3 regions of the Phyllobacterium sp. CCNWLW109 genome follow, and region 1 is predicted to be linked to each of the others. Evidence: predicted binding sites of a transcription regulator. Region 1 holds the regulator's gene; each other region holds the start of a gene.
The links. Region 1 encodes LexA, which represses DNA repair genes until DNA is damaged. Its sites were predicted from a motif close to TGTTCNNNNTGTGTTCNG; they were not measured.

Region 1 (7,811 bases):
CTTCGCCAGCCTCGTGCAAACTTCCACCCCGAGCCTTGATAGGCTCCAGAGCCTTCTCTACAGGCACATTCGGAGCATCCGTAATGTGCGGGAACCGATTGGAATTATATGCCCAATTGACGGCATTTCTTAAGATCAGGCCCACTGTCTCATCATGATAGGTAGGATAGGTTTCATGACCAGGACGGAAGTAGAAAACGTTACCCGCGCCCTTGCGATAGGTCAGTCCCGAGCGGAAAACTTCGCCACCCTGAAACCATGACACGAAAACTGTTTCCAGAGGTTCTGGAACCGAAAACGGTTCGCCATACATTTCCTCATTCTCGAGCTCGAAATAGGCTGGCAACCCCTTGGCAATCGGATGTCCTGGATTGACCACCCAAAGACGCTCGCGTTCCCCTGCCTCACGCCAGTTCAGGGCGCAAGGTGATCCCATCAGACGCTTGAAAATCTTGGAAAAGTGCCCGGAGTGAAGAACAATAAGGCCCATTCCCTCCCAAACACGCTTTGCAACACGCTCTACGATTTCATCGGCAACATCGCCGTGAGCGCGATGGCCCCACCAGACCAAAACGTCCGTCTCTTCAAGTGCCTTGTCGGTCAAGCCATGTTCGGGTTCCTGCAACGTCGTGGTCTTCACACTGATATTGGCATCCTTGCCAATCAATTTGGCTATCTGGTTGTGCATACCTTCCGGATAGATGTCGGCAACGGTCTTGTTGATATGCTCGTGAACGTTTTCACCCCAGACGAGCGTACGAATCGGCATGATTATTTCCTTACTTTATGCTGTGTGCTGCTTTTGCTTCATGCCCGGGCCGGGTAGCCCGATTGGTCGAAGCGGTGAACATTGTCGTTGATGGGCGAAACATGGAGAAGATCCCCCGGCTGCCGGCTTGGCTTCCCGTCCTGACGAACGACAAGCGGTTCCTTTGCGCCAATATCGATATAGAGATAGCTTTCAGAACCGAGATTTTCAGAATGGATGAGCTTTCCAGCCCAAGTGCCAGCCTTTTCCCGAACTTCAAGATGCTCCGGACGCACCCCAAGCGTGTGCGCCTTATAGGCATCGGCGAATTTTTCAGTCAGGAAGTTCATCTTTGGAGATCCTATAAATCCGGCAACGAAAGTCGATTGCGGTTTCTCATATAGCTCCATCGGCGTACCGACCTGCTCCACATTGCCATCACGCAATACACAGATGCGATCAGCCAACGTCATGGCTTCCACCTGATCATGCGTGACGTAGATCATCGTCGTCTCATGCATTTTCGCGTGGAGCTTGGCGATTTCAAGACGCGTTTGCACCCGCAATGCGGCATCGAGGTTCGAAAGCGGCTCATCGAAGAGAAATACTTTCGGATCTCGCACGATCGCCCGGCCAATGGCGACGCGCTGCCTTTGCCCTCCTGAGAGTTGTTTGGGCAATCTGTCGAGGTAATCGGTGATTTGCAGCATTTCCGCCGCCTCGTTCACCCGGCGCTTGATTTCGTCCGCGCCACCCTTTGCCAGCTTCAGCCCGAAAGCCATGTTGTCGTAAACAGTCATATGCGGATAAAGCGCATAGGATTGGAACACCATGGCGATGCCGCGCTGCGATGGAGTGAGGCTGTTTACAACCTTCTCGTCGAAAGCCAGCGTGCCGGAGGTGATGTCTTCAAGCCCTGCGATCAAGCGAAGGAGCGTCGATTTTCCGCAGCCGGACGGCCCCACGAAAACCATGAACTCGCAAGGATTGATTTCGAGATCCACGCCCTTGATCACATCAAAGGTACCGAAGGATTTGCGTACATTGTTCAAACGAATAACTGTCATTTTTGAAACTCCCCTGAGCGCAAGGCTCTAGCCTTTGACGCCGCCGGCGGTGAGACCGGAAATGATCTTGCGTTGGAAAATAAGCACTAGAACCACCAGCGGTACCGTCACGATGACGGACGCAGCCATGATCAGACCCCACGGTACCTCGTGAGCACTGGCGCCGGATAGAAGTGCAATGATGACGGGAACCGTTCGCGTTTCCGTGGACGATGTAAACGTCAAGGCAAACAGAAACTCATTCCAAGCAGCGATGAATGCCAGAAGGCCTGTTGTTACCAGCGCTGGCCACATGAGCGGCAGGAATACTTTGGTGATGATCACCCAAGGCGTGGCACCATCAACAATAGCTGCCTCCTCGATTTCAATCGGCAGATCGCGCATGAATGTGGTGAGCACCCACACGGTAAAAGGCAATGTGAAGATCGTGTACGAGAAGATCAGACCCCACAATGTATTATAAAGCCCGAGGAGACGGATAACCTCAAACAGCCCCGCCAGCACTGCAATCTGCGGAAACATGGAAACCGAAAGAATTGTCAGCAATAGAAGCGAGCGGCCACGAAACCGCACACGCGCCAAAGCGAAGGCTGCCGTAACCGCCATAAGCAGCGACAAGGCTACAACGAGGCCGGAGACAATAAGCGAATTCAGAAGATTGCGGGGAAAGCTGCCCGCTTCGATAACACTGACATAATTGGCCAGGGAAAATGACGTCGGCCAATATTCAATCGTGAAAAGCGCACTGCCCGTTTTGAAGCTCGTGATGATCGCGTAGTAAAATGGGAACACCGCAAACAGGACAATGAGCACCACAAGCGCATAAAATGCTGTATTCTTGATAGCTACGGGCATCAGCGATCTCCCCCATCCAGCCGAACTCGGCCGACCCAGATTGCGACAATGGTCATGAGAGCAATAACGACGAAAAGCAGCGTCGATTGCGCCGAGCCATAGGCAAACTTGTCGAATTCAATGAGATTTTCGCGGGCCAGCACCGACATGGTTTTCGTCTGAGCACTGTTTGGCGTCAGGACATAAATCAGGTCAAAAATACGCATGGCATCAAGCAGCCGGAAGATGATTGCGACCATCAGCGCCGGTTTGACGAGAGGGAGCGTTATACGGAAGAACTGCTTTACGGGATGGACGCCGTCAATCTTGGCAGCCTCGTAAACATCGTTCGGAACCATTTGCAGACCTGCAAGGATCAGAAGCGCCATAAAAGGTGTGGTCTTCCATACATCCACGATCAACACGGCGATCATTGCCGTATCGGAACTTGCGGTCCATGCGATTGGATTGTCGATAAAGCCAAGGCGCATGAAAAGGTCATTGAGAATGCCGAACTGATCGTTCAGCATCCAGCCCCACATGCGGGCAGAGACGATAGTCGGTATCGCCCAAGGTATAAGAATTGCTGCGCGGACAATGCCCCTGCCCTTGAATTCGGCGTTCAGCACGAGGGCGATAATCATTCCGAAAAAGGCTTCAAGCGCCACTGAAATGACGGCAAAGCGTACTGTGTTCCAGACTGCATTCCACCATGCTGGATCGACGAGCAGGCCGGAATAAAGCGTGCGCCCGCTTTTCAGCTGGACCCATGAAAGATAGTTCTTGAATCCCACCCATTTAGCTTCCCCCATATTTGTGAGCGAAGCATCAGTGAAGGAAAAATAGATGGTTCGGATCAATGGCCAGCCAGCCACGATTGCTAAAGCAATGATCATCGGTATGAGGAAAAGCTGAGCCGAGCGGGATCGCTGGCGTAACAGATCTGATCGCAATGCTGTTGAGGTCATGTTTGAATTCCTGCCCAGGAAAAACATCGGGATGTGAACTCAGGCAGTCGGTGCGAGCGGGTTGTCAGGAGGCCTCCAACCGCTCGCACCGTGCCCTTATGCTGGCAGAAAACTACCAGCTACCTCCCTGAAGCTCGGCGATCTTGGCTTCAAGTACTTCAATGTTTTCAGCGGCGGTGCCATTTCCGGACAATGTGTCGTGAACAGCACTCCAGAACATTGAGGAGACTTCGTTATACTTGACCTTTGTCGGAGCAGACGGTCGTGGAACAGCCGTTTCAAAAACCGGCTTCCACAATGGGATCAAAGGCTGCGCCGCAGCGATATCCTTGTCATCGTAGAGCGATTTGATGGTCGGCAAATGAGAAATATTGATTGCCATTTCCTTTTGCTGCTTTTCATCTGCCAGGAACAAAGCAAGCTTTATGGCCTCATCCGGTGATTTGGAATATTTTGAAACAGCCACATTCCAACCGCCCAGCGTTGCGGCAGATTTCTCGCCCTCTTTTCCCACGGGCAGCGGCGCAACATCGAACTTACCTTTGACGGCGCTGTCAGCGCCTTGGCTCAATGAATAAGCGTAAGGCCAATTCCTCATGAAGACGGAATTGCCTGTCTGCCAGACCCCGCGGGACTCTTCTTCCTTATAGGCCAGCGCACCCTTTGGCGATATGGTGTCTATCCAGCCTTTGGCACGATCAATCGCAGCAACCGCCTCCGGATTATTGACCGAGATCGTACCGTCAGCCTCAACAATCTGGCCGCCGCCGGATGATTTTATCCATTCCAATGCATTACAGGTTAAACCCTCATAGGCATTTCCCTGAAACACAAATCCGAACATTCCCTTGTTTCCGGCTTGGCGCTCGCCATCCTGCACTTCCTTGGCGGTCGCAGCCATCTCATCCCATGTCTTGGGAACCGGCTTCTTGTACTTTTCGAGTAGATCCTTGCGATAATAAAGTGCTGGCGCATCTGTGTATAATGGCAGGGCAACCAATTTGCCGTCCACTGTCTGGCTTTCAATGATCGACGGGAAATGCTGGTCGACCACGCCTTTTGCCGCTTCGGTCAGATCGAGAAATTGCTCTGATAGCTGAGGCGCCCAAACCACATCGGTCTTATAGACATCGATATCCGAGTTTCCGGCTGCAAGCCAAAGGCGATACTGACCGAAATTGTCAGAACTGCTTGATGGCATCGCCACAATGGAAACCTTGTTGCCCGTTTCTTTTTCAAAGCGGTCAAGCTGCTTGCGCAACTCGGCATTTTCATTGCCGGTCGAGCTGTAAACAATAGAAAGATTGGCTGCATAGGCACCTGAAGACAACAGCGCTGTAAGCAGGATGCCCGCCAAAACTGAACTCTTTTTCATAAATCCTCCCAGAAATATTTGATGGATCAACCCATGCCGGACGGCACTCAATCCCCAGTTGACGATCCTCCTCAAGCACATCAGATAGTGAAATTAACCTATCCAAAGCGCTTTGGATAAAAGGTGTCAAAACGCAAAACGAATGTCAATAAATAGTTTATGAACGCCATTAATCAGGCAAATAAAATTGTGCAGATCATTTAAAGCGCTTTGAAGTATGATTATATTACGAAGGCAAAGACATCGAACGACGCAGATAGGAATACAGTTTTGGACCGTCCGGCATGAAGCTGAAAGAACTCGCTGAAAAGCTCAACCTCTCCCAGACGACCGTTAGCCGCGCGCTGAACGGTTATCCGGAAGTGAATGAGGCTACGCGCGAGCGCGTCAATAAAGCGGCATTGAAATTTGGCTATAGTGCGAATGCAAATGCCCGGCGGCTTGCCATGGGCCGTGTCGGTGCTATCGGCCTGGTTATCCCCGCAGATTCCAGCCAGCGATTTGGGCCTCATACCGCGGAATTTCTTGCCGGTTTGGCGGAGCGCCTTTCCCGGGACGAGATTGATTTTCTGCTCAGTCCCATTGTCGATAATGACGAGATTTCGGTTTATAAGCGCCTGATTTCGAGCAAACGGGTTGATGCGATCATCGTCTCCGGGCCTGTTTTGGTCGATGAGCGCGTATCCATGCTGATCGATGCAAACTTTCCTTTTGTTCTGCATGGCCGTACGAACATAGACAGGCCCCATGCCTGGCTGGATATCGACAATCAGGGCGCATTCTATCAGGCCGCAAGCCACCTCCTCGACCTTGGACATCGGCATATAGCCATGATTGACGGGTTAAGAGGGTTTACGTTCTCTGAGCATCGCGAGCTCGGATATCGCCAAGCGCTAAGCGAACGCGGCGTCGAAATCGACCCGCGCTTCATCGTACACGACTACTTCTCTGATGAAATCGGCTTTCGTGAAACGCAACGGCTGCTTTCATGCACTCCGCAACCGACAGCAATCATTGCAGGATCAATGATGACCGCTTTGGGCGTGTCACGTGCAGTTCGCAACAAGGGTTATCAGTTGGGCAAACAAGTATCGCTCATCACCCATGACGATGTCTTTCCATATCTCAATGCCAGCAACATGGTTCCATCCATGACCACCACACGATCATCAATGCGCTCCGCCGCCACGAGAATCGCTGAAATGCTCGTGCGCGTCCTTGATGGCGAACCCGTGGACAATATTCATGAATTATGGCCCGTGGAACTCACATTACGCCAGTCGAGCGGTCCTCCGATAGGCGGATAGGCCCATATTTTGCGTCATTCCATCTGATTTTCAGAGTAATTGGGCATATAGGGCTGGTTTATACCAGATATTAATCCTTGTGGAACACAACTGGAACATATAGTGTTTGTTCTGGTTTTGTTTTTCCGATTCCACACTTAAGGATCGCCCCTATGCTGACGCGCAAACAACATGAACTTCTGCTCTTCATACATGAACGGTTGAAGGAAACGGGCATTCCCCCTTCTTTTGATGAAATGAAGGACGCACTTGATCTCGCATCCAAATCCGGCATTCATCGCCTGATTACCGCACTGGAGGAGCGAGGATTTATTCGTCGGCTAGCAAATAGGGCACGGGCGCTGGAAGTGCTTCGCCTGCCCGACTCGATTGCGCCGGGTCTGAACGCGCAACGCAAATTTTCTCCGAGCGTTATTGAAGGCAGTTTGGGACGAAATGTTGCGCCGCCTCGCCCGCAAGCAAGCACTGCCGATATTGTTGCTGCCAACATGATCAGCATTCCTGTTATGGGACGTATCGCTGCCGGTGTGCCGATCGCTGCAATTCAAAACCAGACTCACATGCTCAATCTCCCGCCCGATATGATCGGCAGCGGTGAGCATTATGCGCTTGAGGTCAAAGGTGACTCCATGATCGAAGCGGGTATTTTTGACGGCGACACTGTTGTTATCAAGCGCGGAGATACCGCGAGCCCCGGTGAAATCGTTGTGGCACTCGTGGATGATGAAGAAGCAACGTTGAAGCGTTTTCGCCGAAAAGGTGCATCCATTGCTCTCGAAGCAGCAAACCCCGCCTATGAAACCCGCATCTTTGGACCGGACCGCGTTCAGGTACAGGGCAAGCTGGTCGGTCTGATACGCAGATATTGATGGCGTTTACGCTTCGCTGGACGGTGTGCTTTTGTTCGTAGGCTCCATTCGAACAGCCACAGAATGGCAGCTAGCGAAAAATGTTTAGGACTACCATAAACGCCGAACTACATTTTCTTGCCTGTATCCGGTGGTTTCTTGGATAGTTGCCGCTCTTCAAGATTGCGCGCGGCGCGGGAATAGATGCGGTAATTATTCCAAGGGCGGTTGGGCGTGCCAATCGCATATTTTATATCAACCGAATTCAGGCGTTGAGAAAGCTCTTGTTTTGCCAAATCGGTGCCAACTGGTGTGGAATCGGCTTCGACAGAGTCAGATTGTGGAGCATCAAACCTGATCTCCGCAGCGCCTTTGAGCGCCAGCATTTGCGATGAAAGCAACAATTTTCCAGCATTTGGACAATTTGCAGCCCTCGCGGCAAAAGCCAAAATGATGATATCCCCTTCTAGGCATGCATCTGCTGTTCTTGTTGCATCATCGGTATAGGCAACGATTAATCCTCCCGGCTCCCGGGCAGTGCAAAGCTTATTGTTACATTCGAACTGAACGCCGCTTGCAACATCGCCTTTCATTGCCGGCTTAATAATCTGCCCGGCCCTATACCCCAACTGCCAATTATCGAGGCTGAAGGCGCTGCCTGCTT
Region 2 (7,811 bases), on a different contig from region 1:
CATCCCTGTTTGCAAGCCCCCTGACCATCCGCATGCCGAGACGGACGGCAAATTTGTCGTCGATATCGGTTTTTTCCAGGGTGCAGTCCCAGCGGGATGCATTGATGCATACGGGTCTGATTTCCACACCGTGATCGCGCGCATCACGCACAATCTGGGCCGGAGCGTAGAATCCCATGGGCTGTGCGTTCAAAAGCGCGGCGCAAAAGACATCAGGGTGCCAGCATTTCAGCCAGGAAGACGCGTAAGCGATCAAGGCAAATGATGCTGCATGGCTTTCGGGAAACCCATAGGAGCCGAAGCTTTCCAGCTGTTTGAAAGTGCGCTCGGCAAGTTCGCGTTCGTACCCATTTGCAACCATGCCCTCGATGAGCTTGGTACCAAATCTGGACACACCGCCCGTATACTTGAAGGTGGCCATCGCCCTTCGCAGCTGGTCTGCCTCGCCTGGCGTAAAGCCCGCACACTCGATGGCCACACGCATCGCCTGTTCCTGAAACAACGGCACGCCAAGCGTTTTTCCGAGGACCTTTTCCAGTTCCGGTTTGGGATAAATGACCTCTTCCTTGCCTTCCCGCCGCCGCAGATAGGGATGCACCATATCGCCTTGGATGGGTCCGGGCCGGACAATAGCCACCTGAATGACCAGATCGTAAAAGGTGCGGGGGCGGATCCGTGGCAGCATCGACATCTGCGCACGGCTTTCGATCTGGAACGTCCCGAGCGTGTCAGCCTTCCGGATCATGGCATAGGTACGTGAATCCTCGGCAGGGATGGTCGCCAGATCGATATTGATGCCCTTGTGCTCCGAAAGAAGATCAAAGCCACGTTTCATGCAAGACAACATGCCGAGCGCCAAGCAGTCCACCTTCATGAATTTGAGGATATCGATATCATCCTTGTCCCACTCGATGACCTGGCGATCCGCCATGGCTGCCGGCTCGATCGGCACCAGCTCATCAAGCCTGTCATGGGTGAGAACAAATCCGCCAGGATGTTGCGACAGGTGCCGGGGTGCTCCCGTCAATTGTTGTGCCAGATCAAGCGCGAGCCGCAACCGGCGGTCACTCATGTTCAGATTGAGACCATCGGCATGCTTGGCCTTGATGTCTTCTCCCCAGCCCCAGACCTGCGAGGACAGCATTTTGGTGACGTCTTCCGGCAATCCGAGCGCCTTGCCAACGTCACGCAATGCCCCCTTGGATCGATAGCGGATGACCGTCGAACAAAGCGCGGCATGGTTGCGCCCATAGGTGTCGAACACCCACTGCATGACGATCTCGCGGCGTTCATGTTCAAAGTCGACATCGATATCGGGAGGTTCACGCCGTTCTTCGGAGACAAAGCGCTCAAACAGGAGATCATTGCGTTCCGGGTCAATCGCCGTGATCCCAAGCACATAGCAGACGGCGCTGTTGGCCGCCGATCCCCTGCCCTGGCAAAGAATGTCACGCGAGCGGGCAAAGCGGACAATGGAATTGACGGTGAGAAAGTAGGGTGCGTATCCAAGCGTCTCGATCAATTTCAGTTCATGTTTCAATGATGCGACCACTTTATCGGGCAGTCCTTCAGGGAAACGCGCGGCCGCGCCTTCCCAGGTCATCTTCTCCAATGCCTGTTGGGACGTCAGTCCCGGATGCGTTCGCTCCTGCGGATATTGATAAGCAAGTTCGTCAAGGGAAAACCGGCAGCGGTCAGCAATCTCGAGCGTCCTGGCCAGTGCCTCCGGATAGCGGCTGAACAGGCGCGTCATTTCTTCCGGCGGCTTCAGGTAGCGGTCAGCATGGCGTTCCCGCCTGAAGCCTGCATCGTCGATGCTGACATTGTGACGAATGCAGGTGACGACATCCTGCAGGATGCGGCGTTCGGGACTATGGAAGAGCACATCATTTGTCACGACCGTCGCCACGCCGGCCTGCGCGGCAAGATTGGAGAGATCATGCAACCGCAGCTGATCGTTGGGCCGTCGTCTCAAGGTCAACGCCGCGTAGGCCCTGTCGGAAAAGGCTTGCCTGAGCTTGCGCAGCTGGACGGCGCAAAGATCATCAGCCCGGTCCGGCAAAAGGACTGCAATCATGCCTTCGCAATATGCGAGGACATCGGACCAATCGAGAATACATCTGGCCTTGCCGCCGCGCTTTTTTCCAAGCGACAGCAGGCGGCAAAGACGCGAATAGGCCGGACGGTCCATCGGGTAGACCAGAACCGACATGCCATCGCAAAGATCAAGCCGGCATCCGGCGATCAACCTGACGCCCGTTTCCCTGGCGGCCTGGTGAGCTCTCACAATCCCGGCAACACTGTTGCGATCGGCAATGGCAAGTGCCTCGATCCCCAGGGTTGCGGCTTGGGCAAAAAGTTCCTCGCAGGAACTGGCCCCGCGCAAAAAGGAAAAATGCGAGGTGACCTGCAATTCCGCATAGCGGCTATTGTTCATCCGAATAGTCCGTGCATGAACCAATGGTGCGATCCGGTGTCCGTGTTCTCGCCGTCTCCTGCCCGGTAGATCCAGAACCGTTCTCCCGCCTCGTCTTCGACAATGAAATAGTCTCTGACAGCAGACATCTCAGCATCACGGTGCCACCATTCTCCAAATACGCGTTCTGGACCATCGGCCCGCTTGATGCGGTGCCGAATGCCCTGCCAAGTAAAGGATCCGGGGGGATGGTCCGGCAGCAATGCCACGGTCTCGATCCGTTCGGGAAATTTCAGCAGACGCGTCGGTCGCGGCCAATCGAACGGCCAGGTTTCTGCAGTATCGGGTGAAAGTGCCGGAACCCGTTTGACCGACCGCTCGGGAACATCGCTGGCCACCGATGCAACACGGTAAATCCGGGTTTCCCCGACACGGTTCGTCAATGTATCGATCAGTGCCGAGACATCGGCATCCGGTTTTTCGATCAATGATGAAATTGTCTGCTTCATCCCCAGAGGCTCGGCAATTGTTGCGACAAGGGTCATGAGTTCAATCCCGAAGCCCGGATCAATCGTGCCGATCTTGTCGGAAAGAAGCCGTGTCAGTCGCCTCACATCGCGCACGGCAAGTGCGGTGCCGACCCGGACAGCTTCAATGCGGTTGTCGACCCTGTGCAACAACAGATCCAGCCGTCTGGCTCCAAGACCTTTTGTTTCCAGCAAGGCACATAATTGTTCAACCAGTTTACCAATGTAGCGGGCGATGGTTTCGCTAGCGCCGATGGGCTCGGCAAAGGCACGGCGCACTTCAATCAAGTCAGGCGTGCGGATTGGATCGATCGGTTCGGCAATCCGTCCATAAGCCCGATCAAGGCGTCGTCCGACCTCGGGCCCAAAGCGCAAGGTCAGAGGCGCGCGCGGCGTCCGCTCAAGCTGTCCTATTGTGGTGAAACCGAGGATGCGCAGGCTCTCCGCGGTATTGGCAGGCAGTCGCAGTGCAGTGACTGACAGCCGTTCAAGAGCCGCAGCATTGGACCCAGATGGCACCACCGAGATTGCTGCGGCACTCGTTCGCGCCAGCGCGTGGGCCGCACCCCATGTATCGGCGATGGCAGCGCAGGCACCAATGCCTGAGGCCTCAAACCGCTGCACGATTTGCCTGAGCATTGCTTCTTCCCCGCCAAGCAGATGATCGGCACCTGTCGTATCAAGAACAATGCCATCGGGATGATCGGCAGCAACGATCGGTGCATAGCGCTGCATCGCCCATAACGCCAACCGTTCCAGCGCTTCGGCATCGGCTTTGGGATCCGCGTCCATGGTCACGAGCCCGCTGACCAGGGCTTGCGCCTTGGTTGCCGCCATGCCGACGCGCAATCCGGTACTGAGTGCTGCCCTGTTGACGGCACTCACCACACGGCGGCGTGCATCACGGCTGATAAGGACGAGCGGAACCTCAGACGGAGGCGCGGCGTCGCCCAATTTCCTTCTGAGGCGATCCGTAGACCACGTCGGAAGGAAGAGCGAGACGACCCTTGTCATCGCAGGCCTCCACTTCAAAATCGGCAGATTCCCCGGCACGGCAGCGGATCAGCTCAAGTTGCCAGCGTGCTCGGCCGACGCCCGGCACCGGCAAGGGGGATGAGGCAAGCGCCGTTACCCGCCATCTTGTCACCGATGCTGTCGGCTGGCCGAAATCTGCGGCCTCTGCCTGTCGCCGCCAACGCCGCACCGCAATGCCGATCGTGCCGGATCCCTCTGCTGCGAGCTGCAAGCGCCGCGATGAGGTCATCGACAACCGCGCCACCTCGGCTACGACAGCGCCAAGGCCACCATGGCGAAGTCCCTCTTCAAAACAGGAAAGCACTGCCTTTTCGTCGCCCGCCTCCACATAGATTACACGGTTGCTTGCAAGCCCCACCTGAGCAATTGCCGGAGCAAACAGATCCTGCCGGGTTATGCACCAAAGCACCTTGCCTTTGGTTCTTGCGGCAATGCCTGCTGCAAACAGTGCCGCAACCGCACCATGGACCGCGCCATTGCCGCCGCCCGCCACTTCATGCAGACTGCCAAGTGCAAGCCCTCCACCGGGTAAAACGCGGTCTATCAATTTGACGCCAAAGGGAAGAACCTCCGCTGCACGCGCCCTTCCTGCCTGCAGCCGTTCAATACGGTCACGAAGTTCGGCAAGGATAGGTGTGGTTAGAGCGTCTTTCATTCACGATCCTTTGGCGCTGCAACGTGCGCAGGGATTTGATTGTTCCCTTTTTGTTCTTACTTTCGCAATGTCGAGTCAACTGAATTTGCGAGGCTCATGCCAGCCTGAGGGATAAGCCACGGATTCGAAACAAGTTTAAATTTTTGAGTAAATGGCGGCGCTGTCGCTGGAATTGAACGATTTGATATGAGAAATCGTAAAAACTGCCCAACTTGCGGGAGGGGAGCATAGGCCGGGCCCTGTGCGCAGTCGAACTCGCACGCAGTTAAAGGCGATGGATCGACCGCCCCGGAAGAAAAAGGTGGCGGGAAGGACCTGCCTATAGAATATTGGTCACGGGGCCAATCACAGGGCATGGCGCGACCGGCAAAGGCAACTCAGGGGGGGTGATTGATGTGCAACCTCTACAGGCATAAAAGCAGCTACCAGGAAGTCGCTGACCTGTTCAAGACGCGCAGCAATCTGACGAATATGACCGAGTTCGATCTGGAAATCTTCCCGGACTATCCCGCTCCTATGGTCAGGAACGATGCTCACGGGGAACGGGAACTAGCCATGTTGCGCTGGGGTATGCCCTCGCCCGACAAGGCTGTCACCAGCACAGGCGTGAACTACGGCACCACAAACATTCGCAACCCCCATTATGACCACTGGAAAAAATGGCTTGGCAAAGAGTTTCGATGCCTGGTGCCGGCAACCAGTTTTTCAGAGTATGGACCGAAGCCAGATCCCGTTACCAAGCGCAAACCCCTGCATTGGTTTGCTTTGAACGAAGATCAACCCATGTTCTGCTTTGCCGGTCTCTGGACGTCCTGGCGCGGTATCAGGAAAGCCAAAGAGGGGCACATTGATGTTGAGGTGTTCGGGTTTTTAACGACCAATGCCAATGCTGTTGTCAAACCGATTCACGAAAAGGCGATGCCGGTCATCCTTCGCACAAGAGAAGAATTCGACATCTGGCTCAACGGGTCACCCCGCGAAGCACTGCAACTGCAGCGCCCTCTGCCTGACAGCGATTTGATTGTTCTAGCGCCGCCAAGGAAGATCGAGGAAGAGCCGCTTTTGCTCTGAGAGATTTCAACATGACCGGATATTTCGAACGGGACGCCAAACGTAAACTCAAGATCGGCTTCATCGTCGAGTTCGTACTTTTGCTCGTTCTTATCGCGGTTCGCGTCGCGCTATTAATTGGTGATCCGGCCCCCCCGACGCTCAAGGGATGGCTGATCGAATATACAAACCCATCCTTTGTTCTGAATCTAGTTCTCATATTCCTCGCTACAGCAACCTGCCTGATGCTGTATATCAACAGGAACTATGACAAGCTGGTCAGGAGCGTCGAGTCACATAAGCATCGTGTTCCGCCGGGGTTGCTTCCCAATCAGTCTGTGGGCTTTATTGCCAGTACTCAGGTGCATGGAATGATTGGCGGTGTTCAACTAGGATCAATCGTCGTCACCTTCATATTTGCAGACATTGTCATTTCGCACATTCTGCGATGACCGGAGCAAAAGGAGAAGCGCCATGCCCTGGAAAGTCAGATTTCGCGGAAAAACCTACAGCATTGAGAGCTATTTCGATGAAGACTACATGGCAGAAGTCGAAGCGAATATGACTGACGTTGAGGAACTTCCCGGTTCGTTCGATGTCGCCTCGAACGGCGAGGAAATCGTAGAGAATATCACCATCGCTCAATCCGCCGATCCGACCGAGTTTCCTTTTGAGGCTGTCCGGGCAAGTCATCCTGAACTCGGCGAGATTTACATTTTCACAGGCGTGCCGGATGAAACCGAGGGTGAGGTGCACGTTCTCTATACCAATGCGGCTGCGAACGATCCCGTTTACAACGAGACAGCATTTGAGGGCGATGGCACATGATGGTCATAGTTCCAAAGCGGAACGGCCTTAACTAAAGCGTGAAGTTGATGGCCCGATAGCACGCGTGAACCGAACAGTTGGAAAAGGAGTCGACAATTTGCCTATTCTTTTCGATGGAATGCTTCTTGCTGATTATCACCAAATCTACCTGGAGGATGCCGCCATTAGTGCCAGCTTGCCAGCGATCTGGAGGGATGGGGATGTTGAGGCTCGTATACTCGTTGGCAAACATAGCGTTACCTTTGCAACCGCACGCAATCTGTCTGTTCCGGTTCGCGTAGAACTTCACGACGTAAAGCCGGAGATCGATGCGCGAACCGCAGACCACATTGTAGTCGGCAACTTTCTAACTTTGGGTAAGATCGTTATCGCGGGGCTGTTGGATTACATTCCGGAAGCCAAACACGCAGATGTACCTGCCGGAAATCTTTGTGCAATGGCCGTTTCAACAGGATTGGGCACGCTTTCAGAGGATGGCATTCAAGGAGACGATCGGTATTCTATCCATCTCTGGCCATGTGAGCAAAAGGGCGTGACTGTTTTGCGCCAATGGCAAAATAAATGAAGAAACCTGATGTCTACCCCCCTCGCCCAAGCCTGAATACCCGCCCATATGGAACCCGCACCCGCCGGGTTGTTCGTGCATTGGTGCGATCATAAAGACTGCAAGGTATGGGGCAGCTTTGGTTTCTCTCGACGATATGGAATTGTCTGGTATTGCGGCGAGCACAAGGGCGACGGCAAGGTTTAGTGTTGCTTCTTCTCGGCCTCATCCAGGCGCTTTAACAAATCCCTGAAAGTTGTATCCGTTGCTATCGGAGGTTGCGCAGAACGCATTTGCATCCATGAAGCTTAGCTCAAGCATCTGATTGCGGAGATTTGTCACGCTGTCGCGCTTCTTTTTTGGATTGTTCTCATTCACAGCTTCGCCTTTTGGGTTTGGCATACAACCCACCGCGACGCTATTAGTTCCTTATTATCGAGAGGATGGACTCTTTCCAGTAAAGGAGTAGAGTCAGTACAACATCGAGACAATATTTCGGCGTTCGATGTTTGAGAGATCATCTGTGCTCCCGCCCTACCGCGAGGAGCATTTTTATTATGACTTTCCAAACAAATATCTATGCAAATAAGTATACGTCCGCCGACTGGACCATCCTGGAGGAAGCGTACAAACTGGCTCTCGAACAGATCGGAAGCAATCCGGATGTACAGCGGGATCGCCTGGCTGGATTTATAATGACTTTCTTCGATCGAGGAGTGCATTCTGTCAGCATCGTCAGTTCGCTGGCAATGAACC
Region 3 (7,811 bases), on a different contig from region 1:
CAGCACGGCAACATCAGTCGTCGTGCCGCCAATATCGGAAATAATCGCATTGTCGAGGCCGGTCATATGACGCGCGCCAACGAGACTTGCTGCTGGCCCCGAAAGAATGGTTTCAATGGGCCGGTGGCGGGCAAATGCGGCAGAGACCAGCGCGCCATCACCGCGAACTACCATTAAAGGTGCGTGAATCCCGCGCTTGTCCAGAAAACCTTCCGTGGCCGCGACAAGCCGGTCAATCATCGCAATCAGCCGGGCATTGAGTACTGTCGTCAATGCCCGTTTGGGACCGTTCAATTTGGCCGACAATTCATGGCTGCATGTGACTGGCAGCCCTGTCTTATCATGCACAAGATCGCGCACGGCAATCTCATGCTCCGGATTGCGCACGGCAAAATAGGCGCAAATGGCAAAGCCTGTCACTTCAGATTTCAGATGTGGCAATGCCTTTTCAAGGGATGACGCATCGAAAGGTTGAGCACGACCATAGACGTCATGACCACCCGGGATAAATATGACAGGATCGTTGCCAAGAGCATCTTTCAATCCTGCCTTCTCCAGATCAGCATCGGAAAATCCGATCATCACCAATGCGATGCGCCCGCCCTGGCCCTCAACCAACGCGTTGGTGGCCAGTGTCGTCGACATTGACACAAGCCGGATGTCGGCTGGAAGCACAGAAGCTTCGGCAATGATGGCATCGACCGCGCCAGAAATGCCAACACTCAAATCATGGCGTGTCGTAAGCGCTTTTGCCTTGGCAATAACGCCGCGCTCTTCCGACCAGAGTACGGCGTCGGTATAGGTCCCGCCCGTATCCAACCCTAGAAATATTGCTTGCTCTACTGTGGAATCAGTCATGTCGCCCTACACTGTTTGTGGAAGAGTTAGCGCATGAGATGCAAAACCACTAGCATCATACCGACCACTTGCTGCCGCAAGCCGGAACCTTACAAAACATTTGGCGTTCTCCGAAGGACAGGGGGCAGACCATGGCAACACAATCGGCGAAAGCGCATGCCGGATCCAAAAAAGTTATTTACGCAGCAATACTTGGCAATCTTCTGATTGCCGTTACCAAGTTTGTCGCGGCTTTCTTTACCGGCAGTTCCGCCATGCTTTCGGAAGGTGTCCACTCTCTGGTTGATACCGGAAATGGAGCGCTTCTCCTCTTTGGTCTGCGTCGAGCGGCCAGACCTGCCGACCGTACCCATCCGCTCGGCCATGGCCGCGAGCTATATTTCTGGAGTTTCATCGTCGCCTTGTTGGTCTTTGCCGTGGGTGCCGGAGTGTCCTTCTATGAAGGCGTGATCCATATTCTTGATCCGGAGCCCGTTGAAAACCCAATCATCAACTATGTTGTTCTTGGCCTTGCCATGTTGTTCGAGGGAACCTCCTGGTACATAGCGTTGAAGGAATTTCGCACTGTTAAAGGCGACCTTGGTTACGTCGAGGCGGTGCGGATTAGCAAAGATCCAAGCGTCTTTACGGTATTGTTCGAAGACACAGCTGCCCTGCTCGGGCTTGTTATTGCTCTTGTTGGCATTTCCGCCGCGCAACTCTTCAATATTCCAGAATTGGACGGTGTCGCCTCTATCGGAATTTCGATCATACTTGGCGGAACCGCGATTTTTCTGGCGCGAGAGAGCAAGGGCTTGCTGATGGGCGAGGCTGCACTCCCAGAGGTGGATCAGCAAATCCTCGACATTGCCAACCAGGACCCGGCAGTTCAACGCGCCAATGGGGTGCTAACAGTCCATATGGGTCCAAAACAGATCGCGGCGAGCCTCAGTGTGGAATTCGAAGATCACATGCGCGCGCCAGAAATCGAAGCCTGTGTTCAACGCATCGAAGCGGCTCTGAAAAAAGCCAATCCTGATATTATCAGCCTCTTCGTCAAGCCGCAGACGACCGGAACCTGGGAGGTTCGGCGCAAAACCATCGAAGCTGGCTAAGATCGGAATTATCCGTCAGGTCAGATACAGTCTGGCCTTACTCCTCGCCATCGACCACCCGCAAGCGCAACTGGCCTGTCGTGGAAGCTGCCGACCGCGTTGTATCGGGCGCTTTTGTTTCGCCCACTGGCGCTTCCGCGAATTCCAGCGCTTCGATCTTCTGGCCGCGCTTGGTCACCTTGCTGGAAGATACCAGAATATCGTCAATATCCTTGTTTGCCTGAATGAAATGGGTTTGCAGACGCCGCACACGATCATCAAGACGGCCAACATCTTCCATCAACCGGATGACTTCGCCCTGTATCAAATGCGCCTGTTCCCGCATGCGCACGTCTTTGAGCACAGCCTGAATGACCTGAATGGATAGCATCAGCAATGAGGGCGATACGATCACGATACGCGAGCGATGCGCCTTCTGGATCACGCCTTCGAAATTCTCATGAATTTCAGCAAATACCGATTCCGAGGGCACAAAAAGAAACGCCGTATCCTGCGTCTCACCATTGATAAGATATTTTTCTGCAACATCACGAATATGAATCTCGATATCGCGCCGGAACTGAGTAGCGGCGATCTTCTTGCCTTCCGGCGTTTCGGATTCACGTATGGCGTTCCAGGCTTCCAGGGGAAACTTGGCATCAATGACCAGATTTGCTGCACCATTGGGCATGCGAACCACGCAATCAGGTCTGCTTCCATTCGACAGGGTTGCCTGAAACTCATAAGCGCCCTGCGGCAGACCATCGGCGATAATCGCTTCCATCCGCGCCTGACCGAAGGCCCCACGCGTCTGTTTATTGGCAAGAATTGCCTGTAATTGGACGACCTGACCCGCAAGCGTTTGAATATTATTCTGCGCCGTATCGATGACCGCCAGCCGTTCTTGCAGTTTGGCGAGATTTTCGTGCGTGGACTTGGTCTGATCGGTCATGGTCTGGCCAATCCGGGTGGTCATGCCGTCGAGCCGCTCCCGAATGGATTGATTAAGCTCTGCCTGACGCGAACCGAAAAGTTCAGCCATTGTCTGCATGCGACCTTGCATTTCAGATTGGCTTTTAAGAATTTCTCCCATTCGCGCTTCCGCGTCGCGGGCACGATCTTCCGCCTGTATCTCCGCGACAAGCCGCATCCGTGCTGCCCGCATGACAGCAACAATGGCAAAAATCACCACCAAAGCCATGACAAGCGCCACTGTAAACAGTGTTGCGCCTACAGATATTGAGGTCGCGCCGAGCTGAAACAGCGTTTGATCGAGAGAAATTGAAGTTTCCATAACCCTAGAGTAACCGATTCGATTGGCAAATGTGAGATCAAAACATGAACATTTTTATGATTGGGTCTGATGCCGCATTGACGGTTGAAAATCGAGATATTAGGTGAAGGACATGTCAATCAAACCGCTCGTCATCCTTCCCGATCCGCTGCTTCGTCAAGTTTCCAAACCTGTCGAAAGTTTTGACGTGGATTTGCGCAAATTTTCCGCTGATATGCTGGACACAATGTATGATGCGCCCGGCATTGGTCTGGCGGCCATTCAGGTCGGCACACCCATCCAGATGCTGGTCATTGATCTTGCCAAAGAGGACGAGCCGAAGGCGCCGCAGGTTTACATTAATCCACAGGTGCTTTGGTCCAGCGACGAGCGGAATATTTACGAAGAGGGCTGCCTTTCCATCCCTGATTACTATGCGGAAGTCGAGCGGCCCAAACAGGTTCGCGTTTCCTATTTCGATATTGAGGGGAAGCCCCAAGAAGTCGAAGCGGACGGACTTTTGGCCACATGCCTTCAACATGAGATCGATCATTTGAACGGTATTTTGTTCATCGATTATATTTCGCGGTTGAAGCGTGAAATGGTGGTGAAGAAGTTCAAGAAACTCGCCAAGGATCGCCCCACAAGTCGATTGGCGGTTTAGGCGATGAGTTTGCGAATTATATTTATGGGCACGCCGGATTTTTCCGTGCCTATTCTCAATGCGCTGATCGGTCAGGGCCATGAAATTGTTGCGGTTTACAGCCAGCCACCACGCCCTGCTGGCAGGCGTGGACTTGAGCTGACCCCTTCGCCTGTTCACCGGAATGCGGAGCAATTCGGCATCGAGGTCCGCACACCCAAGAGCCTGAAAGATCCGGATGAGCAGCAGGCTTTCATCGATCTCAAGGCAGATGTTGCGATTGTTGTCGCCTATGGCCTGATTTTACCGAAAGAAATTCTCGAGGGCACTCGCCTCGGTTGCTATAATGGACATGCCTCATTGCTTCCGCGCTGGCGGGGAGCTGCGCCAATTCAGCGTGCCATTATGGCCGGTGACCTTGAAACCGGCATCATGATCATGAAGATGGATGAAGGTCTCGATACCGGGCCGGTCGCCATGGTCGAGAAAATCAACATTACGGCTGACATGACGGCGGGCGAACTGCATGATCAGCTTAGCATGGCTGGGGCTGATCTGATGGTGCGCGCCATTGCCGCTCTGGAACGCGACAGCCTGACCCTCACGCCGCAATCCGATGAGGGCGTAACCTACGCCTCCAAGATTACCAAGGTCGAAACCCGCATCGACTGGACCCAGCCAGCCATAGACGTTCACAACCGTATTCGTGGCCTGGCGCCGTTTCCCGGTACCTGGTGTGAAATGGAAATTGGCGACGATCTGGAGCGTGTCAAACTTCTGCGCTCAGTGCTCGCCACAGGCGTAGGTGCCCCCGGAACCGTATTGGACGACGATTTGCGCATTGCCTGCGGCGAAGGAGCTGTCCGTCTGCGGACATTGCAGCGTGCAGGCGGCAAAGCCATGGATGGGCAGGAGTTTCAGCGCGGAGCTAAAATCGCGCAAGGCACACGACTGCCATGAGTGATGTCACGGTCCAGACTACAAGCCCTGACGATTATCCTGAAGTTGCCAACCTTGTCGAGCGTGCCTTCGGGGGAACCGGCGAAGTTGAATTGATTTCTCGGTTGAGAGAAAATAACGATGTTCTGCTCGAGCTTGTTGCCCGGAAAAATGGGATTCTGGCAGGACACATCCTGTTTTCACGCGTGAAGATCACCGGTAAGAACCACGACGCTGTCGCTTTGGCGCCTTTGGCAGTATTGCCGGAGTTTCAAAAGCAAGGTGTCGGAAGTCTCCTCATTCAAACGGCCCATACGAAGCTCGTCGCTGCAGGAGAGACCTTATCGCTCGTTCTTGGCGATCCCGCATATTACGGCAGATTTGGCTATGAGCATCTGCGCGCTGCAGGTTTTGAGAGCGCTTACCAAGGGAAATATCTGCAAGCTTTAGCTTTTGCCGATGCGCCATCGACCGGCGTCCTGCAGTATGCTCCAGCTTTTGGAGCACTCTAATGCCCCGCTACAAGCTTACTGTCGAGTATGATGGTACGCCATATGCAGGTTGGCAGCGTCAGGAAAACGGCCACACCGTCCAGGCCGCCATCGAACAGGCCATCTTCAAGTTTTGCGGTGAGAGCATATCTCTTGGCGCAGCCGGACGCACAGACTCGGGCGTTCATGCCAGCGCGCAGGTTGCCCATGTCGATCTCGTCAAGGACTGGAGCAGTTCAAAAATTCGCGAAGCGCTCAACGCCCATCTCGTTTTTGCGGGCGAAACCGTCAGTATCATAAATGTAGAACTGGTCAGTTCTCAGTTTGACGCGCGATTTTCAGCAACGGGCCGCCACTATCTCTACCGGATCGTCAATCGCCGCCCCCCTGCCCCGCTGGAGGCTTATCGCGCATGGTGGGTGAAAAAGCCGCTTGATGCAGAAGCCATGCACGCTGCAGCGCAGAGGTTGATCGGAACACATGACTTCACCACATTTCGTGCAACGCAGTGCCAATCAAAAAGCCCTGTTAAAACGCTCGATTTCTTGAGCGTCAGCCGCAAGGGCGAAATTGTCGAGATCAGGGCGTCCGCGCGGTCATTTCTGCACAATCAAATTCGCTCTTTCGCTGGAACGCTGCAGGAAGTTGGCTGTGGGCGATGGGATGCGGATGATGTGAGCGCTGCTCTTGAAGCGCGCGATCGGCAGGCGTGCGGTCCTGTAGCACCACCCCACGGTTTATACCTGATCGGCGTAGACTACCCGCTCACCGACGGCATCGCAATTCCCAGAGCATTTTGAAACGTGATCACCATCAATATCGAACCGATGATGAATGCGATGAAAAACGTCGCTGACCAAATATAGGGTTTTTTCAATGCCACATGCACCAGCCTGTAGGTAAAAACGATAATCAGCGCATAAACCATCATGCTCATGCTGCCAATCAGAGTTGGCCAGTCAGGAAAAAGCATTCGTACCAGCGTGGCTGGCACCGTTAGCCACGCACCTATCGCAGATCCCCAATTGGTGGCGACGACATAAGGGCTGAAACGCTTTACGATTCCCAATGGTCGGGCAAGCAATGCCACTATCACCAACGGCAGAACCCAGCTTGCAAGATCGATAAAGGCAGCACTTCCGATTATGGAAAGGCGGCTTCCAGTTCCCGGACGCAAAGCGACAAGGTCATTGGCAAAAACAATCCAGCCCAGAATGAGCGGCGGCAGCGATATTGTTATGGCGTGAAAAGACTGCCAAAAACCGTCTTCCGAAAAATCAAGCTCTTCAAGACCGTCTGCATGACCATTCATCATGCGCCAGGTGCCGCGAAGATAGCGTTGTATTTCGTTCCAGTCGGGTATGTCGTTCATCAACTCGTCACGCAAAAAAATCCGCAATGAACCGCTCGTAAATCTGCGTCAAGGTTTCAAGATCGGCAACCGATACGCGTTCATCGACCATGTGCATGGTCTGGCCAACAAGACCGAATTCAACCACCGGGCAATAGTCCTTGATGAAACGGGCATCTGATGTGCCGCCGGATGTCGAGAGCTGAGGACGCTTTCCCGTCACCTTTTCAACCGACGAGGTCAAAGTTCCGATCAGCTTTTCATTATGCGTCAGGAATACGTGGCTTGGACGATCGCGCCAGACCAGGTCGTAGTTCACCGGCGTCTTCCTACCCGGACGTAGCTTGCGGCGGCCTGCCGCCTTGTCGAGCCTGTTATGTATCTCGGCCATCAGCGTCTCATCGGTCCACGTGTCGTTAAATCTGACATTGAAGGTCGCACTGGCTTCGGCAGGGATAACATTGACTGCTGGGTTTCCAACATCAATCGTCGTTACTTCCAGATTGGTCGCCTGGAAATTCTTGGTGCCCTTGTCAAAGGCGGGATAGAGAAGGCTGTCGACGAGCATGGTCAGGCCACGGATCGGATTATCCGCAAGATGCGGATAGGCAGCATGCCCTTGTATACCGCGCACGATAATCGTGCCCGATAGAGAACCGCGACGGCCAATCTTGATCATATCACCGAGCGTATCCGGATTGGTCGGCTCACCAACGATTGCAGCGTCCCAGCTTTCTCCCTTGGCTTTTGCCCATTCGAGCAATTTACCGGTACCGTTGATGGAAGGCCCTTCCTCATCCCCGGTTATCAGAAATGAGATTGAGCCTTTGAGCTCACCGTTTTTCTCTAGATAGCGGGCAACAGCTGCGGCGAAACAGGCGATGCCGCCCTTCATATCCACAGCCCCGCGCCCATACATCTCGCCATTATGAATGGTCGCAGAGAATGGCGGATAGGTCCATGCCGCTTCATCGCCCACAGGAACCACATCCGTATGTCCCGCGAACATCAAATGCGGTCCGTTTCCGGAACGCCGTGCATAAAGGTTCTCTACATCGGGCGTCCCATCTTCGCTGAAAACGGGTCGTTCGACCGAGAATCCCAACGGTGCCAGCAGGGATTGGACTGTCGTCAATGCTCCGCCTTCCAAAGGCGTCACGGAAGGGCAGGCGATGAGCCGGGC

Region 2: a site for LexA is predicted at 4,674-4,691, ahead of V9K92_RS00920 (ImuA family protein). Genes of this name have one in related genera too.
Region 3: a site for LexA is predicted at 3,259-3,276, ahead of def (peptide deformylase). Genes of this name have one in related genera too.

Annotation. Positions count from the first base shown of each region.
Region 1 covers NZ_JBBCBK010000004.1:896,856-904,666, reverse strand. Annotated here, with positions in the region: gene V9K92_RS19775 (ThuA domain-containing protein) at 1-769, opposite strand, end outside; gene V9K92_RS19770 (ABC transporter ATP-binding protein) at 808-1,815, opposite strand; gene V9K92_RS19765 (ABC transporter permease subunit) at 1,843-2,670, opposite strand; gene V9K92_RS19760 (carbohydrate ABC transporter permease) at 2,670-3,617, opposite strand; gene V9K92_RS19755 (ABC transporter substrate-binding protein) at 3,730-4,992, opposite strand; gene V9K92_RS19750 (substrate-binding domain-containing protein) at 5,277-6,299, shown strand; gene lexA (transcriptional repressor LexA) at 6,452-7,168, shown strand; gene V9K92_RS19740 (ComEC/Rec2 family competence protein) at 7,276-7,811, opposite strand, start outside.
Region 2 covers NZ_JBBCBK010000001.1:182,595-190,405, reverse strand. Annotated here, with positions in the region: gene V9K92_RS00930 (error-prone DNA polymerase) at 1-2,437, opposite strand, end outside; gene V9K92_RS00925 (Y-family DNA polymerase) at 2,434-3,957, opposite strand; gene V9K92_RS00920 (ImuA family protein) at 3,872-4,633, opposite strand; gene V9K92_RS00915 (SOS response-associated peptidase) at 5,027-5,704, shown strand; gene V9K92_RS00910 (hypothetical protein) at 5,716-6,135, shown strand; gene V9K92_RS00905 (hypothetical protein) at 6,158-6,511, shown strand; gene V9K92_RS00900 (hypothetical protein) at 6,609-7,076, shown strand; gene V9K92_RS00895 (hypothetical protein) at 7,613-7,811, shown strand, end outside.
Region 3 covers NZ_JBBCBK010000002.1:30,310-38,120, reverse strand. Annotated here, with positions in the region: gene V9K92_RS05485 (hydantoinase/oxoprolinase family protein) at 1-858, opposite strand, end outside; gene V9K92_RS05480 (cation diffusion facilitator family transporter) at 990-1,952, shown strand; partial or broken gene V9K92_RS05475 (DNA recombination protein RmuC) at 1,990-3,096, opposite strand; gene def (peptide deformylase) at 3,338-3,868, shown strand; gene fmt (methionyl-tRNA formyltransferase) at 3,878-4,807, shown strand; gene V9K92_RS05460 (GNAT family N-acetyltransferase) at 4,804-5,298, shown strand; gene truA (tRNA pseudouridine(38-40) synthase TruA) at 5,298-6,077, shown strand; gene V9K92_RS05450 (hypothetical protein) at 6,035-6,649, opposite strand; gene dapE (succinyl-diaminopimelate desuccinylase) at 6,657-7,811, opposite strand, start outside.